Regions from separate parts of the Streptomyces sp. NPDC001002 genome, predicted to be linked through region 2. Evidence: riboswitches for the same ligand, from Rfam matches in the RefSeq annotation. Region 2 holds a riboswitch; each other region holds the start of a gene.

Region 1 (5,613 bases), on a different contig from region 2:
GATACGGGTGCCGAGCTGGGCGACGGCCGGCTTTCGGGTCACCGTCAATGGGCGTGTGGCGCCGGGGAGTCCGACGCCGGGGAGCTACTTCGGGGTGTCCCGGAAGTGGCGGGCCGGGGACACCGTGCGGGTCGCCGTGCCGTTCCGGCTCCGGGTCGAGAAGGCGCTGGACGATCCGACCCTCCAGACCCTCTTCTACGGGCCGGTGAACCTGGTTGCCCGCAACTCGGCCACGGACTACCTGGAGTTGGGCCTCTACCGAAACGCCGGTCTCTCGGGTGACCTGCTGCCGTCCCTCGCCCCCGTGACCGGCAAGCCCCTCCACTACACGTTGGACGGCGTCGAGTTCGCCCCCTTCTTCGAGGGGACGGAGGATCCGACCCACGCATACTTCAGGCGGTCGGAACCGAGGGTTGTGTTCGGGAACACCGACTCCGGGGTCGCCAATCCGGCGAAGGCCGACGGCACGACGCTGTTGGACGAGATCTGGGCCGGTGCGCCGTTCGGGGGCAAGAGAGCGATTGTCGCGCGGGTGCGGTCGACGGTGGAGGCGTGGGTGGCGGGCGGGCTGCTGAGCGGGGGTGACGGGGCGAAGGTCGTCGGCACGGCGGAGAGGGCTGTGTTCGCGCCCTGAGCGCAGAAGGCTGCATTCGCGCCCTGAGCGAAGGGGGCTGGGCGCGCCCTAGGTGGAGACGATCAGGAGCCTAGGACCGACCGCGGGGCTTGCCCCGCTTGCCGCCACCCTTGGCTCCGCCTCCCTTGGCTCCGCCACTCCTGCTGCCGCCACCCGCGGCACCCCGGCCGCCCCGACCCGTCGGCTTCGAGGGCGTCGCCGGCTTGCGGCGGGCCGTGGTCGGCTCGGCTCGCTTCGTCTTCGGCTCGGGGTCGGCGGTCTTGCGGCCCCGAGAGCTGTTGGCTGTGCGGCCGCGGACGATGCCGATGAAGTCCTCGACCAGGTCGGTGGTGGCGTCCTCGGGCCAGGCGAGGGCCACGCTCGACTCAGGGGCGTCCACGACCGTGCGATAGGTGAGGTCCTTGCGGTGGTGGAGCCGGGCCAAGGATTGGGGCACGATCAGCAGCCCCACGCCCGCCGCCACCAGCTCGACCGCGTCGGCGGTGGTCACGGGGCGCTCGAAGCCGGGCTCCCCGGGCGGCTGGTCCCACTCGAAGACGTCGTCCAGGGGGTGGAAGAGGACCTCGTCGGCGAGATCGCCCACGGTCACCTCCTCCACGGCCGTGATCACGTGGTCCTTGGGGATCACGACGACCGTCGTCTCGGTGTAGAGGGGGATCGCGCTGAGGAACGTACGGTCGACCGGCAGCCGTACGAACGCCGCGTCCGCCTCACCCGCCCTCAGCAGTTCGGGCGCCTCGGCGGCCTCGACCTGGTGGAGCGTGAGGGGGACGTCGGGCAGGCGCTCGTTCCAGACCCGCACCCACTTGGCGGGGGTCACGCCCGGGACGTATGCCAACCGGAACGTGGGGGATGTCTCGGGGTCCGCGGAGCCTGTCACCCCGCCAGATTACCGTCCGTGGTCGGCGGCCTCTCACACGATCGATACCCTGGACAGCATGAAGTCGCAGCAGAGCACCCAGACCATGAAGCCCGCCACGGCGGCGAAGAAGCTGGGTGTGTACCTCGAAGCCACCCCCGCCGAGTTCCGCGAGGGCGATGTCTCGCGCGCCACGCTCGACGAGCTCCAGGCGAATCCGCCCGAGTGGCTGCGCGAGCTGCGGGCCAACGGTCCGCACCCGCGTCCGGTGGTCGCGGCGAAGCTGGGGATCTCCATCTCGGGTCTCGCCCGCGGCGGTATCACCGAGGCGCTCACCACCGAGCAGATCGAGGCCATCAAGCAGGACGGGCCCGAGTGGCTGGAGAAGGAGCGCGCCACCCAGGCCGAGGTCCGCAAGGAAGCGGCACGCCTCAAGCAGCGGGACGCGGAGCGCGAAGCCGGTTCCTGAGTCGAGGGTCTTCCGACTCAGGCTCGCTGACCGCGTTCCGGCGACGGTGAGTCGTCGGCCGGGGTCTGTGTGTACACGGAAACCAGATCTGACGGCCCATTAAGACGAAGGTCACAAAAGCGTATCGGACATATCGCGCTTCAACCTTCACACAGGGCACACAAGTTGGTTAAGTTGATTCTCAGGTCGCATGACTCCCTCCGGCGGACCCCGTCGGGTCGCGCGACCTCCGCTGAGTCCGGTGCGCCGCTGTGGCAGCCGGAGCCGGGGACCCAACCGACACATGGGGTGAATCGGCCCAACTGCCCCTCGGGGCAACGGCCGTAGGGCATGCCTTCCGGAATCGATCGCCCGAACCCGACAGCTAACTCGGTAGGCGGAGTACGGAAGGAGTACGGCTCCCATGGCGCCGGAACGAATGCCGCGCGCGGGAGGCTTCGGCCAGCCCGGCATGCGCAACTCCGCTTTGGCGACGGCGGCCCTCACCTCGGTGGCCGTGTTCTCGCAGGCCGCCGACGCCGCGCCCCAGGCCGCCGATGAAGCGCCGAGCCGCGAAGAGGTCCAGCAGCGGGTCAGCACCCTGTACGACCGGGCCGAGAGCGACACCGGAAACTTCAACGCGACCCGCGCGATGACCGCGGGCACCCGTGGCCGGGGCCCCTCGACCGGCAGCATCCCGCGCCAGACCTCGGACCCCGACCTCGACAATGTCGCCCGGCGCTGGTTCGACGCGGCACGCAACTCGGTGGGCCCGACCATTCCGGCGGTGCTGCCGGCCGACCGGATGCCCGCCCGCCCGGCCGTACCCCGGCCCGCGCGCCCGGCCGACGACCTCATCGAGCGCAAGCGTGACGTGCCCGAGCTGCCCGCGGGCCCCACCGGCCGCCCGATCGCGGAACTGCCGGCCGGCCCGGTCGCGGAGCTGACCGCGGGCCCCGCCCCGGCGCTGACGGGCCGCGCCGTGGCCGCCCTGCCCGCCGCGTCCACGCCCCGCCCCGAACTCCAGCCCGCGGTCCTGCGAGGACTGCCCCCGGCGGCCCCGGCCACACCCACCCGCCAGGTCGCGCTGCGGACGGCCAAGGAGCGCAACCAGCGCAAGCTCGCCGCGGCCCGTGAGCTGTTCGCCCGGTACACCGGCCGGCGGAGTGCCCCTGCCCTGGCGATCGAGGCCGCGCCCGCTCCGGCCGCCGCCCCGTGGTCCGACTCGGCGCAGCAGGCCCAGCGCAGGGCCGAGGAGGAGTGGCGACTGCGGCAGCCGAGCGTCCTGGACACCGGGGTACCGGCCGCCCAGACCTGGCAGCCCACCGCCTACGACACCGGCGCGATACCCGCCCAGACGTGGCAGTCCAACACCTACGACACCGGGACGATACCCGCGCAGTCCTGGCAGTCCGGCGCCCCGGACACCGGCGCGGCACCGGCCCAGAGCTGGCAGCCCAGCGTCTACGACACGGGGGCAGTGCCCTCGCAGTCCTGGCAGCCCAGCGTCCTCGACACCGGCGCGATACCCGCCCAGAACTGGCAGCCCAGCGTGCTGGACACCGGGGTACCGGCTGCCCAGGCCTGGCAGCCCACCGCCTACGACACCGGCGCCGTGCCCGCGCAGAACTGGCAGCCGAGCGTCCTCGACACCGGTATCCCCGCCGCCCCCGCCGTCGGCAGCAAGGCCGAGCGGGCGATCGCCTTCGCCCGGGCACAGATCGGCAGGCCGTGCGTCTGGGGCGCGATCGGTCCGGGCTCGTACGACGACTCGGGTCTCACCCAGACCGCCTGGAAGTCCGCGGGGGTCGCGCTGCCGCGCGCCGCGCAGGAGCAGGCGAGCGCCGGTACGGTCGTGCCCCTCGCCGAGAGCCGGCCCGGGGACCTGATCTTCTACAACGACAACTTCAGCCACGTCGGCATCTACACCGGCGACGGCATGATGGTCCACGCCCCGGGCCCCGGCACCTGCGTGCGCGAGGAATCCGTCTACTACGCCGGGGAGGCCGCGGTCCGCATCGCCGTGCGTCCCGTCTGACCTCCACCGGCACGCACAGGTCGACCGACACCTCCACTCAGCCACTCCCCCGTCCGGCTATATCGTGCAGGCATTTGCCTAAATGGTTTAGGTAAACGCATACTCGACAGCGCCGAACCCCGACGGGAGGAGTGGCTGTGGTGCGTGCGGGACTGTCCGCGGAGCGGCTGGCGCGGGCGGGTGCCGAGCTGGCCGACGAGGTCGGCTTCGAGCACGTGACCGTCTCGGCGCTCGCGCGGCGCTTCGACGTCAAGGTGGCGAGCCTGTACTCGCATGTGAAGAGCTCGCAGGACCTCAAGACCAGGATCGCGCTGCTCGCCCTGGAGGAGATGGCCGACCGGGCCGCCACGGCGCTCGCGGGGCGGGCCGGCAAGGACGCCCTGGTCGCGCTGGCGAACGTCTACCGCGACTACGCCCGCGCGCACCCCGGCCGCTACGACGCGGCCCGGCTGCGGCTGGCCCCCGAGGAGGCCGCCGCGAGCGCCGGTGTCCGGCACGCGCAGATGACGCGCGCGATCCTGCGCGGCTACGACCTGACGGAACCGGACGAGACACATGCGGTCCGCCTGCTCGGCAGCGTGTTTCACGGGTACGTGAGTCTGGAGCTGGCGGGCGGGTTCAGTCACAGCGCCCCCGACTCGCAGGAGAGCTGGACCCGCACTCTGGACGCCCTCGACTCACTGTTGCGGAACTGGCCGGCGCCCTGACCAACCACCCACCTCTAGCCTCAGGTTGAGACCATGGACACCCCCCAGCGCGACTGGACCACCACGTACATCTCCGCGGAACTGCTGCGCGGCGCCCTCGACGTCGAGCACACCGAGCACGGCGTGCTGCCGCACCGGCTGCCCGCCCGGGCCCGCGCCCAGTGCGACGACCCGCAGTTGGCCATGGTCGAGGCCCAACCCTCCGGCGTACGGCTGGTGTTCCGCACCCGCGCGACCGCCGTCGAGTTGGACACGCTGCCCACCAAGCGCGTCTACGTCGGCGCCCCGCCCCGCCCGGACGGCGTGTACGACCTGCTCGTCGACGGCCGGCCGGCCGGTCAGGGCACTGTGCCCGGTGGCAACGCCCTGACCATCGACATGGCGAAGGGGACCGCCGAGGTCCGGCAGGGGGCGATCGGCACGCTCCGTTTCGACGGTCTGTCCGGTGACTCGAAGGTGGTCGAGATCTGGCTCCCGCACGACGAGGCCACGGAACTCGTGGCGCTGCGCACCGACGCGCCCGTCGAGCCCGCGCCGGACCCGGGGCGTCCGGTGTGGCTGCACCACGGGAGTTCGATCAGTCACGGCTCCTTCGCAGCCAGTCCCACCACGACCTGGCCGGCGCTCGCCGCCTCCCTAGGTGGCGTGGAGCTGATCAATCTGGGGCTCGGCGGCAGCGCCCTGCTGGATCCGTTCACCGCGAGGGCCCTGCGCGACACCCCGGCCGACCTCATCAGCGTCAAGATCGGCATCAACCTGGTGAACACCGACGTGATGCGGCTGCGGGCCTTCACGCCCGCCGTGCACGGCTTCCTCGACACCGTGCGCGAGGGCCATCCGACCACTCCGCTGCTGGTCGTCTCCCCCGTCCTGTGCCCCATCCACGAGGACACTCCCGGTCCCAGCGCGGCGGACTTCGGCGCGCTG
Region 2 (5,613 bases):
GGCACGATCCGCGCCGACAACCCCCGCCTGCTGGTGAACTCGCCCGAGCGCCGGGCCGCCCGCGTGGCGTCGGGCCGGCCGGAGTACCCCCTCAAGGTCACGGTCAGCGCCACCGGCGACCTCGACCCGGCCGCCAACTTCTGGCACACGGGCGGCGAGAAGGTCCTGTACACGACGGACAAGGGCGCGGAACGGGCGCGCGACCTGGGCATCGCGGCCGACGTCGTCCCGCTCGGCGCCGACCTGGACTGGCGCGCACTCCTGACCCATCTCCACGAGGTGCGCGGCATCGACCGCCTCATGGTCGAGGGCGGCGGCACGATCCACACCCAGCTCCTCCAGCAGGGCCTCGCGGACGAACTCCACCTGGTCCTGTCCCCGCTCTTCGTGGGCACGCCGACCGCGCCCCGCCTCTTCGGCCCGGGTCCGTACCAGCCCGGCCGCCTCCGCCTCCTCGAAACCCGGCAGATCGAGGACGTCGTCCTCATGCGCTACGAGCCCACCGCCCCCGGCACCGGCTCCCTCCCCACCGCCGCCGACCACCACTGGCTCCGCCTCGCCTGCGAACTGGCCACCCACTGCCCGCCCTCCACCACCGCCTTCAGCGTCGGCGCGGTGGTGGTCGCCGCCGACGGCACGGAGCTGGCCCGCGGCCACTCCCGAGAGGCCGGCGACCCGGTGGTCCACGCCGAGGAGGCGGCCCTGGCCAAGCTCGCCCCGACGGACCCCCGCCTTCCGTCCGCCACGATCTACAGCAGCCTCGAACCCTGCGCCCACCGAGCCTCCCGCCCCAAGCCCTGCGCCCAGCTCATCCTCGACGCGGGGGTACGCCGAGTGGTGACGGCCTGGCGCGAGCCGGACACGTTCGTGACGGCGGCGGACGGGAACGGGTTGTTGGCGGGGCGGGGGGTCGAGGTGGTGGTGATCCCGGAGTACGAGGAGCGAGCGAAGGCGCCCAACTCCCACCTCCTGGCCTGACGTCCACCCCTGCCCTGTCGGTCCAATCGGCCCAACAGATCCTGCGCCCCACTCCCCGAACGGTCACTCTGCGAGAGACCCGAATGGACATAAGCGGAGGAAAAGATGGCCGTGAGGTCACTCACAAGACGAGCCGCCGCGCTCCTGATCGCGCCCCTTCTCACCGTGACCGTCGCCTCGTGCGGCAGCGCGGACCCCGGTACCCGGACCATGGCCCGCGCCCTCCCCCCGGACGCCACGTTCACCCACCCCGGCGTGCTCGTCAGCAAGGCGCAGCTGGACACCGTACGAAAGAACGTCACCGCCGGGAAGCAGCCGTGGCTGAAGGCGTTCCTGGACATGCGGGACAGCAAGTACGGGTCGTACAAGTACCGGCCCGAGCCGTACGAGAACGTCGACTGTCCCTGGGGCGGCAAGGTCGCGCAGGGGTGTGTGGAGGAGCGGGAGGACGCGATCGCCGCGTACACACAGGCACTGCTCTTCAGCGTCACCGGCAAGCAGGAGCACGCGCTGAAGGCGCGGGAGATCATGGACGCCTGGTCGGCGAAGATCAAGCGGCACTCCGAGGAGGACGCCGGACTGCAGACCGCGTGGGCCGGGTCGACATGGGCGCGGGCGGCGGAGATCGTGCGGTACGCGCCGGGTGCCGGGTGGCCGGCCGACCGGGTCGCACGGTTCGAGAAGATGCTGCGTACGGCGTATCAGCCGTACGTCACCGAGAAGCTGCCCGACTACAACGGCAACTGGGACCTCGCGATGACCGACGCGGCGATCGGCATCGCCGTCTTCACCAACGACCACAAGGCCTTCGACGCCGCCCTCGCCCGGTTCCGCGACCGCGTGCCCGCCTACTTCTACCTGGAGAAGGACGGCAAGGTCCCGCTCACCGTGGCCGGCTCGACCATGAACACGCCGCAGAAGCTGACGACGTACTGGTTCAAGCAGGGGACGTACAAAGACGGCGTCGCGCAGGAGACCTGCCGCAACTTCAAGCACGTCGGCTACTCGCTCGCCGCCACCGCGCACATCGCCGAGACCGCCTGGCACCAGGGCGTCGACCTGTACGGCGAGGTCAAGGACCGGCTGACCGCGGCGCTCGCCTTCCACGCCCGCTACCAGCTGGGCGAGAACCCGCCCGCGTGGCTGTGCGGCGGCAAGGTCGACCGGAACATGGGCCCCGACCTGGAGGTCGCCCTCAACCACCTGGAGGGCCGACTCGGCGGCTCCGTCCCGGCCGCCCACAAGCTGGCCGAGGAGACCCGCCCGGCCGGTACCGACGATCTCTTCGTCTCCTGGGAGACCCTGACCCACGCCGGAAACCCGGCGACCTGACCGGCCCGGTCGCTCCCCGGCCGCTCCCGTCCCGATCTCTCCTTGGTCACTCCCGTCCCGCGGATGGCGTACAGTGGAGAACACAACGGCGCGGGGTGGAGCAGCTCGGTAGCTCGCTGGGCTCATAACCCAGAGGTCGCAGGTTCAAATCCTGTCCCCGCTACTGACGGCACAGGGCCGGAGTCCAGATCATCGGATTCCGGCCCTGAGTCATTTCCCGCCCCTGTCTTCGGGCTCTCTTCGGCCGTTGTCACGCCCGGTGAGCAGGCGAATGCCCTCCGCCCAACAACTGACATCCCGTCAACAGCTCTGTTCATTCCCGGGCTTGGTCAACTCGCCCGATTTTCACCGGTCATGGCCCGAACGTCCTGCGTGAAAACGTTAATGATCAAGCCGAACAGCTTGGAATCCCCACCCCGTGTCTATTAACGTTCGATAACGCAGCGCGGTCGTCCCAGCCGTCACAAGAGTCGGCTCCGTGCGCACGCGCCGAATCCCGCAAGGGAACCGGGGAACCACCAACTTGGGGTGAATCGCGAGTAGTCCGTCGTGTACGCACGACCGGTTTACGCGCGTAGGAGACCTTCCTGCTCCGAACCCGTCAGCTAACCCGGTAGGCGAGAAGGAAGGAAAGGAGTACGCCCAGGTGGCGTCCAACCCCCCTGCCCCGGCGGCCCCGTCCGTGCCGAGCCAGCGTGACAACGAGACGTTCGGCTACGGCGGATACCGCACCGACGAGGGCCCTTGGGAGGAATGGAACCCCACCGAGGATTCCGTCCGCCCCAACCGCGGTCGCCACCGCGTCTCCAAGCAGCGCGGCGGCGGCGGGGGATTCGCCCGCAGCTCCACCGTCCTGGGCGTCGGTGTCATAGCCGCGGTGAGCGCGGGCGGCATGGCCAGCGCCAACACCGGCAAGCCGCCGGTCTCCATCTCCGTGCCCGACCTGCCGAACGTCGGCTCGGTCTTCGGCGAGACCTCCACCCCCGCCGCCAAGGGCTCCGCGACCGCCCTCAGCAGCGTCGGTGTGACCTCCACCGAGACCGAGCAGGGCACCAAGGACGCCGGCGAGGTGCTGCGCGACCGCATCATGGCGCAGGCCGAGTCCCAGCGCGTCCAGGTCGACAGCAAGGTCCAGTACGCCACCGAGGCCTCCCTCTCCAAGCAGGTCGACGAGGCCGCCGCGAAGGCGGAGAAGGCGGCCGCCGAGAAGGCCGCCGCCGCGAAGAAGAAGGCGGAGGCGGAGGCCAAGAAGAAGGCCGAGGCCGCGAAGCTGGCGGAACTGGCCACGCAGTACCGCCTGCCGGTCGCCTCCTACACGATCACCGGCACCTTCGGGCAGGCCGGTTCCCTGTGGTCCTCCGGCTACCACACGGGCCTCGACTTCGCCGCCCCCACGGGCACGCTCATCAAGGCCATCCACAGCGGCACCGTCACGGAGGCCGGCTGGGCTGGCTCGTACGGCTACCGCACGATCCTCACCCTCGACGACGGTACGGAGCTGTGGTTCTGCCACCAGTCGTCGATCGGCGTGAGCGTGGGCCAGAAGGTCGCCACCGGCGATGTCATCGGCCGCGTGGGCGCCACCGGCAACGTGACCGGGGCGCACCTGCACCTGGAGGTCCACCCGAACGGCCAGGCCGACGGGATCGACCCGATGGCGTGGCTGCGCAGCAAGGGCCTCACCCCCTGACACAGGCCGCTGTCGAAAAGCACCGATAGGCATCGCCAAGTTCCCGGAACAGCGGACTCCGCTTGTTTACGGGAACTTTGCGGCTCCCGCGGAAGACCGGTCTCCGCTGCCGGCGTTGATGTGAAGCATGACGTCCTCCTCTGCTTCTCTGCGCAAGCTCGGCTCCTCCGACCTGGAGGTCTTCCCCCTTTCCCTCGGCGGCAACGTCTTCGGCTGGACGGCCGACGAGGCGACCTCCTTCGCCGTCCTGGACGCCTACGCGGCGGCCGGCGGCAACTTCGTCGACACCGCCGACTCCTACACGGCCTGGATCGAGGGCAACTCCGGCGGCGAGTCCGAGACGATCATCGGCAAGTGGGTCAAGGCCCGCGGCAACCGCTCCGACATCGTCATCGCGACCAAGGTCAGCCAGCACCCCGACTACAAGGGCCTGTCCGGCGCGAATATCAAGGCCGCCGCCGACGCCTCGCTGCGCCGCCTGGAAACCGACTACATCGACCTCTACTACACCCACTTCGACCAGCCCGAGGTCCCGGTCGAGGAGATCATCGGCGCGCTCGACGAGCTGGTGCGGTCGGGCAAGGTACGCAACATCGCCGTCTCCAACATCACGCCGGAGCGGCTGCGGGAGTCCCTGGAGTTCTCCGACCGCGAGGACCTGGCCCGGTACGTGGCCATCCAGCCCCACTACAACCTGGTCTCCCGCGACACCTACGAGGGCGAGCTGCGGGACATCGCCGCCACCGCGGGCCTCGCCGCCGTCCCCTACTTCGCCCTGGCCGCCGGCTTCCTCACCGGGAAGTACCGGCCCGGTACGACGGTGGAGAGCGCGCGAGCGGGCCGCGCCGGCGCCTACCTGGAGTCGGAGCGGGGGCAGCGGGTGCTGACCGCCCTCGACGAGATCGCCGCCGCCCATGACGCGCAGGTCGCGACCGTGGCCCTGGCCTGGCTCGCCGCCCAGCCGACGGTGGCCGCCCCGATCGCGTCCGCCCGCACGCTTGAGCAGCTGCCCGCCCTGCTGGCGGTGGCGGACCTGACCCTGACGGAGACGGAGATCGACCGCTTGACGCAGGCGTCGGCCTGACCGATCTCCGGCGTACGCGGTTGATCTACGGCTGGTACGGGTTGTACGCGGGGTACGGCGACGCCGGATAGGCGGGCTGCGCCGGATACCCGTACACCCCGTGCACCGGCCAGGGCGGGGCGGTCACCGCGACCGGCGGGGCCGTCGTCCTGGCCGCGTAGTCCAGCGCCGGACGGGCCACGTCCTTGCGGGCCCACAACTCGGCGAGCAGTTCCCTCTCCCGTACGACGAAGTCGGCGCCGGCTCGGCCGCGGCGCCCCCGGTGCCGTAGGAAGGCCAGGGAGGTCGCGTACGCCTCGTACTGGGCGACCGCCCGTGCCGCGGGCTTGCCGTAGTGGCGGGCGGCGTAGTCGCGGGCCAGGCGGCGGGCGCGCATGGAGCCGAGGGCGAACGGCTCGGCGGGGGTGAGCCAGCCGGCCATGGTGTAGGCGGGGAGTTCCTCGCGCACGGTCCGCAGTTCGCGCTGCCGGGTCCAGATGACCAGCCAGGTCAGCAGCCCGAACGAGGGCACCATGAACACGGCGTACAC
Region 3 (5,613 bases), on a different contig from region 2:
CGACGCCGAGGCGCTGGCCGCACTTCCGGAGCCCGAGTACCGGGGCTTCGAGTCGCAGCTCGACGGCCGCGAGGAGTACCCCGTCGAGGGCGGCCCGCGCTTCGTCCGGCCCGCCCTGTCCGTGCGCACCGAGGAGCGGCGCGGCACGGAGTGGCGGTTCGAGGCGTACGAGGCCGAAGCGGGCGAGGACGGTGAACTGCGGCTGCGCTTCCGGGACGACGGGCTATCCATCACCCTGCACTACCGGATGCGGCACGACGTCGTGGAGCGCTGGGTGACCCTCGACAACGAGGGGCCGGTCGTGGAACTGCTGCGCGCCGACTCGGCCACCTGGACGCTGCCCGACCGCGAGGACTGGCGACTGTCCCACCTGCACGGCCGCTGGGCGGCGGAGTCTCAGCTGACCTCGGCACCGCTCACCTACGGCGAGCGGGTCATCGGCAGCCGTCGCGGCCACACCAGCCACCAGCACCTGCCCTGGGTCGCCCTGGACACCGACGCGACCGAGGAGCGCGGCGAGGTGTACGGCTGCGCGCTCGGCTGGTCGGGCTCCTGGCGGATCGCGGTGGCCCAACTCCCCGACGCGCGCGTGCAGATCAACGGCGGTGTGGGCTACGACGAATCCGGGCTGCTGCGCCTGGCGGCCGGGGAGTCGTTCACGACCCCCGTCTTCGCCGGCCTGTGGAGCGACGGCGGCTTCGGCGGCGCGAGCCGCGCCTGGCACGCCTACCAGCGCGCGTACGTCATCCCGGACGCGGACCGGGACCGGCCCGTGCTGTTCAACTCCTGGGAGGCCACCGAGTTCGACATCTCCGAGGAGCAGCAGGGCACCCTCGCCCGGCAGGCCGCGGCGATCGGCGTCGAGCTCTTCGTGGTCGACGACGGCTGGTTCGGCAAGCGCGTCAACGACCGGGCCGGACTCGGCGACTGGACGCCCAACCCCGACCGCTTCCCCGGGGGCCTCAAGCCGCTCGCCGACGAGGTGCACGCGCTCGGCATGCAGTTCGGCATCTGGGTCGAGCCCGAGATGGTCAACGCGGACAGCGACCTGTACCGCGCGCACCCCGACTGGGTGCAGTTCCAACCGGGACGAAAGCGGACGGAGTTCCGCAATCAGCTCGTACTCAACCTGGCCCGGCCGGACGTCCAGGAGTACCTCTGGGAGAAGCTCGACGCCATCCTCTCCAGCGCCCCGATCGACTACGTCAAGTGGGACTTCAACCGCTGCTTCACCGACGCGGGCTGGCCCGGCGAGGCGTACCCGCAGCGGCTGTGGATCGACCACGTGCGCGCGCTGTACGCCCTGTTGGACCGGCTGCGGGCGGCCCACCCGGGGGTCTCCTTCGAGTCCTGCTCGGGCGGCGGCGGCAGGATCGACCTCGGGATCATGAGCCGTACGGACGAGGTGTGGACCTCGGACAACACCGACCCGCTGGACCGGCTCGCCATCCAGCACGGCTTCACCCAGATCCACCCCGCGCGCGTGATGGCCGCCTGGGTCACCGACAGCCCCAACACCCAGCTCAACGACCGGGTCAGCTCGCTGCGCTTCCGGTTCGTGAGCTCCATGGCGGGCGTGCTGGGGGTCGGCGGAGACCTCGCCAAGTGGTCCGAGGAGGAGCTGGCCGAGGCGGGCGGCTGGGTGGCCCTCTACAAGGAGATCCGGCACATCGTGCAGCGCGGTGACCTTCACCGTCTGCGGGCCCCGCAGGGCGGGCTCAGTGCCGTCCAGTACGTGCTCGGGGACGAGACCGTGGTCCTGGCCTGGCTTCAGGCGCAGAGCTACGGCGAGCCCGTGCCGGCGGTGCGGCTGCGCGGACTGGACCCGACAGCGTCGTACGAATGCCTCGAAACGGGCGAAGTTCACAGGGGTGCCGTACTGCTGCATCACGGACTGCGGACCGGGCTGCGCGGCGACTTCGATGCGACGGTTCTCCGACTCCGTCGCATCTGACTCTTCTGTCCGAATTGGCGCCTTGGTTCGCCTTCGTTCCAACTCGCTCTGGAATAAGGCGGACTGGGGTGACGTCACGTGAGGAGCGTCATATCCGTGACCGTGCGTGGTTCTGCATGTCCACGTAATTCACGTGCTTTTCAAGGGTGTTTGTGCCTGGTGGCGGGTCCTTAATTCACGCAGGGTGACCGTGAATTCTCACAAGGGATCAAGAGAAACGTATTCACAGGGAACCTCTACTTGTTCCTTCGCGTCCTGGTCGCTTACGTTCGCCACCAATCCGGACGGACGCCCAATCCTGCCGCCGACCGGAGTCCGCTCAACTCACCCGTGAACGGCAGGAGCGGGGGACCCACAGGTACAACCGCCTGTTCCGGTCTCCGGAAGAGGCTTGGGGTAAAGCCGTGCCGAAAAGCGCGGCCGGGCATCTCCAGCTCGCACCCGACAGCTCACCTCGCAGGCGCCGGAGAGGAATTCGTCATGCCCGCGAAGGGTAAGCACCGTCGCCCCAAGTCCCAGCGCCTGACCCGCACCATCGCCGTCGCCGGCACCGGGGGCGCCGCGCTCGCCCTCCCGCTGATGGGGGCCACCGGCGCCCACGCGGCCACCTCCGAATCGGCTTCCCAGGGCGTTTCGGAAAAGGCCGTCCAGTCGCTTCCGGCCGCCGAGAATGCGTCGGTCCAGCAGAAGTCGACGGCACAGAAGTCCGCCAAGAAGAGCACAGCCAACACCCAAGGTGTGCGCACCTATTCGGTGCGATCCGGTGACTGGCTGGCGAAGATCGCCGACGAGGAGAACGTCACCGGCGGCTGGCAGAAGCTCTACTCGGACAACCGTGAGGCGGTCGGCGACGACCCGTCGCTCATCCACCCCGGCCTGAAGCTCACGCTCGGCAAGAAGGCCGCGACCGGCACCACCGACTCGTCGCCCTCTTCCTCGTCCTCTTCTTCGTCGTCCTCGAAGAATTCGGGCTCGTCGTCCTCGAAGGACTCCTCCTCGAAGAGTTCCTCCTCGGACAGCCAGGCCTCCTCGAACTCGACGAGCACGCAGTCCGCCGACTCCGCGAGCTCCAGCGGCTACACCCTCCCGGTCACCGGTGCCACCATCGGCACCGGCTACCGCGTGGCCGGCAGTATGTGGTCCAGCGGCTACCACACGGGCGTCGACTTCGTCGTCCCGACCGGCACCTCGCTCAAGGCCGTCGCCGCGGGCACGGTCGTCTCCGCGGGCTGGGGCGGCGCGTACGGCAACCAGGTCGTCATCAAGCTGAACGACGGCTACTACGCCCAGTACGCCCACCTCTCGCAGCTCTCCGTCTCGGCCGGCCAGACCGTGACCGAGGGCCAGCAGGTCGGCCTCTCCGGCGCGACCGGCAACGTGACCGGACCGCACCTGCACTTCGAGATCCGTACGACCCCGGACTACGGGTCCGACGTGGACCCGGTCGCCTACCTCCGTACGAAGGGTGTCGCCGTCGGCTGACGCGCCCCCTGAACCACCTGCCTGACACGCTGCCGAAGGCCGGATCCCGATCCCCGGGTCCGGCCTTCGGTGTGACGTGGTGCCGCCTTCGGCAGGGCGTTCCAGCCGTCAACAGCCGTGGCCGGAAAGCTATTCCTGGTTTGGTGAACACTTTAGGAGTGGCTTATCTCACCGCACGTCAACCCCTTCCTACGGTCGCGTAGGTCACATTCGAAGGTGAATCATGTTCGCTTGTGGCAGACGATTCGAAGAATGACAGCAGATCAGTGATCGGGTCGTACGTTGCGGTGGGGGACAGCTTCACCGAAGGCGTCGGCGACCCCGGCCCCGACGGGGCGATGGTCGGTTGGGCCGACCGGTTCGCGGTACTGCTCGCGGACCGGGAGCCCGAGGGCCACTTCACGTACAACAACCTCGCCGTACGCGGAAAGCTGCTCGACCAGATCGTGGCGGACCAGCTTCCGCAGGCGCTCGAACTCGCCCCGGACCTGATCTCCTTCAGCGCCGGCGGCAACGACATCATCCGGCCCGGCACCGACCCCGACGAGGTCGCCGAGCGGTTCGAGCTGGCGATCGCCCGGCTCACCGAGTCGGCCGGCACCGTCCTGGTGACGACCGGCTTCGACACCCGAGGCGTCCCCGTGCTCAAGCATCTGCGCGGCAAGATCGCCACCTACAACGGACATGTGCGCGCGGTCGCCGACCGGTACGGCTGTCCCGTGCTCGACCTGTGGTCCCTCAAGACCGTCCAGGACCGCCGGGCCTGGGACGACGACCGGCTGCACCTCTCGCCCGAGGGGCACACGCGCGTGGCGCTGCGCGCGGGCCAGGTGCTCGGTCTGGAGGTACCGGCCGACCCGGACCAGGCCTGGCCCCCGCTGCCGCCCCGCGGCACCCTGGAGGTCCGGCGGGACGACGTGCACTGGGCGCGCGAGTACCTGGTGCCGTGGATCGGACGGCGGCTGCGCGGCGAGTCGTCGGGCGACCACGTCACGGCGAAGGGCGCGCTGTCCCCGGACGACATCAAGTCGCGGATCGCCCGGGTGGCTTGACGGGTGCCAGCGGTGTGGGCCGTGCCGACCTGAAACGGCGCGGCCCACACCGCTGGAGTATCGAGGCGATCGACCCCGCGGTGGCGGGGTGACCGGGGGAGAGGGTGGCTCTCAGCGGTCGGACGCGGTCAACGCCTCCTGCGCGAGACCCAGTTCCCGGGCCACCGCCTCGTCCACCCACTCCTGCGCCCGCGCCCGCGGCACCGCGCCGGGGTACGACGTCAGCTGGACGGCGAGCCCGTCGAGCAGGGCCGTGAGGCGCAGAGCCGTGCCGTGCGGGTCGGGGCAGTGGAACTCGCCGGCGGCGACGCCCTCCGCGATGACCTCGGCGAGCGCGGCCTTCCACTGCCGGTCCAGGTCCCGGGTGACCTCCCGCAGCGCGGGCTCGCGCAGCGCCGCCGCCCAGCCCTCGATCCACAGCCGCCAGCCCTTGGCCGGGCCGGTCGGCGCGTACCAGCGCACCGCCGAGCGCAGCCGTCGCAGCGCCGTCGTGCGGCGGCCGAGCAGCTTGCGCAGATGGGCGAGGTCGTCCTCGGCGGCGTACGTGAACGCGGCAGCGACCAGTTTCTCCTTCGTGGAGAAGTGATAGAGCACCAGCGCGTTGCTCACGCCGAGCGCCGAGGCCACGTCGGCGATCCTGACCGCCGCCACGCCCCGTACCTCGATCTGCTCGATGGCGGCCCGCAGCAACTCCTCGCGCCGCTCGGCCACGCTCAACCGCACTCTCGCCACCCGGTCACCTTATTCCGTTCGCGCAGGACGATGCCTCCGCGGTGTCCGACCCGGCCCCAACGGGCAACATCGCCGCACCTGTTCGGCCTTCACCGCGACTCCGTCAGCGGTACCAGCCGAACCGCTCGGCGATCACCGGCAGCCGGTCCGCGACGATGGCATGCGCGGCCGCCCGCGGGGTCGTGCCGTCGGCCTCCGCGCGGGCCAGCGTCCGGTCGATCAGGGCGCGCATCGAGCGGCGCATGTGCGCGAACGCCTCGTCCGCGTCCGGACCGATGTCGCCGAACAGGGTCCACCACCACCAGGCGTTCGTCCCGGAGTTGACGACCACGTCGGGCAGCACGGTGATCCCGCGCGCGGCCAGCAGCTGCTCCGCGGCCGGCAGGACGGGCA

What was found. A riboswitch is a leader RNA that binds a small molecule or an ion and turns the genes downstream of it on or off. The one in region 2 is predicted to bind cyclic di-AMP.
Region 1: it holds a riboswitch for cyclic di-AMP, as region 2 does, so the genes downstream of both, ACWDR3_RS25265 (C40 family peptidase) here and ACWDR3_RS23560 (M23 family metallopeptidase) in region 2, are expected to answer to the same signal.
Region 3: it holds a riboswitch for cyclic di-AMP, as region 2 does, so the genes downstream of both, ACWDR3_RS26475 (M23 family metallopeptidase) here and ACWDR3_RS23560 (M23 family metallopeptidase) in region 2, are expected to answer to the same signal.

The regions. Positions count from the first base shown of each region.
Region 1 is NZ_JBSFLV010000057.1:52,695-58,307, forward strand. It holds gene ACWDR3_RS25250 (beta-L-arabinofuranosidase domain-containing protein) at 1-634, shown strand, start outside; gene ACWDR3_RS25255 (LysR family substrate-binding domain-containing protein) at 705-1,514, opposite strand; gene ACWDR3_RS25260 (DUF5997 family protein) at 1,573-1,962, shown strand; cyclic di-AMP (ydaO/yuaA leader) riboswitch at 2,183-2,357, shown strand; gene ACWDR3_RS25265 (C40 family peptidase) at 2,366-3,979, shown strand; gene ACWDR3_RS25270 (TetR/AcrR family transcriptional regulator) at 4,117-4,686, shown strand; gene ACWDR3_RS25275 (GDSL-type esterase/lipase family protein) at 4,720-5,613, shown strand, end outside.
Region 2 is NZ_JBSFLV010000051.1:37,653-43,265, forward strand. It holds gene ACWDR3_RS23545 (dihydrofolate reductase family protein) at 1-978, shown strand, start outside; gene ACWDR3_RS23550 (alginate lyase family protein) at 1,084-2,310, shown strand; tRNA gene ACWDR3_RS23555 (tRNA-Met) at 2,400-2,473, shown strand; cyclic di-AMP (ydaO/yuaA leader) riboswitch at 2,788-2,945, shown strand; gene ACWDR3_RS23560 (M23 family metallopeptidase) at 2,957-4,000, shown strand; gene ACWDR3_RS23565 (aldo/keto reductase) at 4,128-5,084, shown strand; gene ACWDR3_RS23570 (PrsW family intramembrane metalloprotease) at 5,110-5,613, opposite strand, start outside.
Region 3 is NZ_JBSFLV010000062.1:30,781-36,393, forward strand. It holds gene ACWDR3_RS26470 (alpha-galactosidase) at 1-1,954, shown strand, start outside; cyclic di-AMP (ydaO/yuaA leader) riboswitch at 2,261-2,432, shown strand; gene ACWDR3_RS26475 (M23 family metallopeptidase) at 2,435-3,436, shown strand; gene ACWDR3_RS26480 (SGNH/GDSL hydrolase family protein) at 3,703-4,488, shown strand; gene ACWDR3_RS26485 (TetR/AcrR family transcriptional regulator) at 4,600-5,220, opposite strand; gene ACWDR3_RS26490 (Glu/Leu/Phe/Val dehydrogenase dimerization domain-containing protein) at 5,324-5,613, opposite strand, start outside.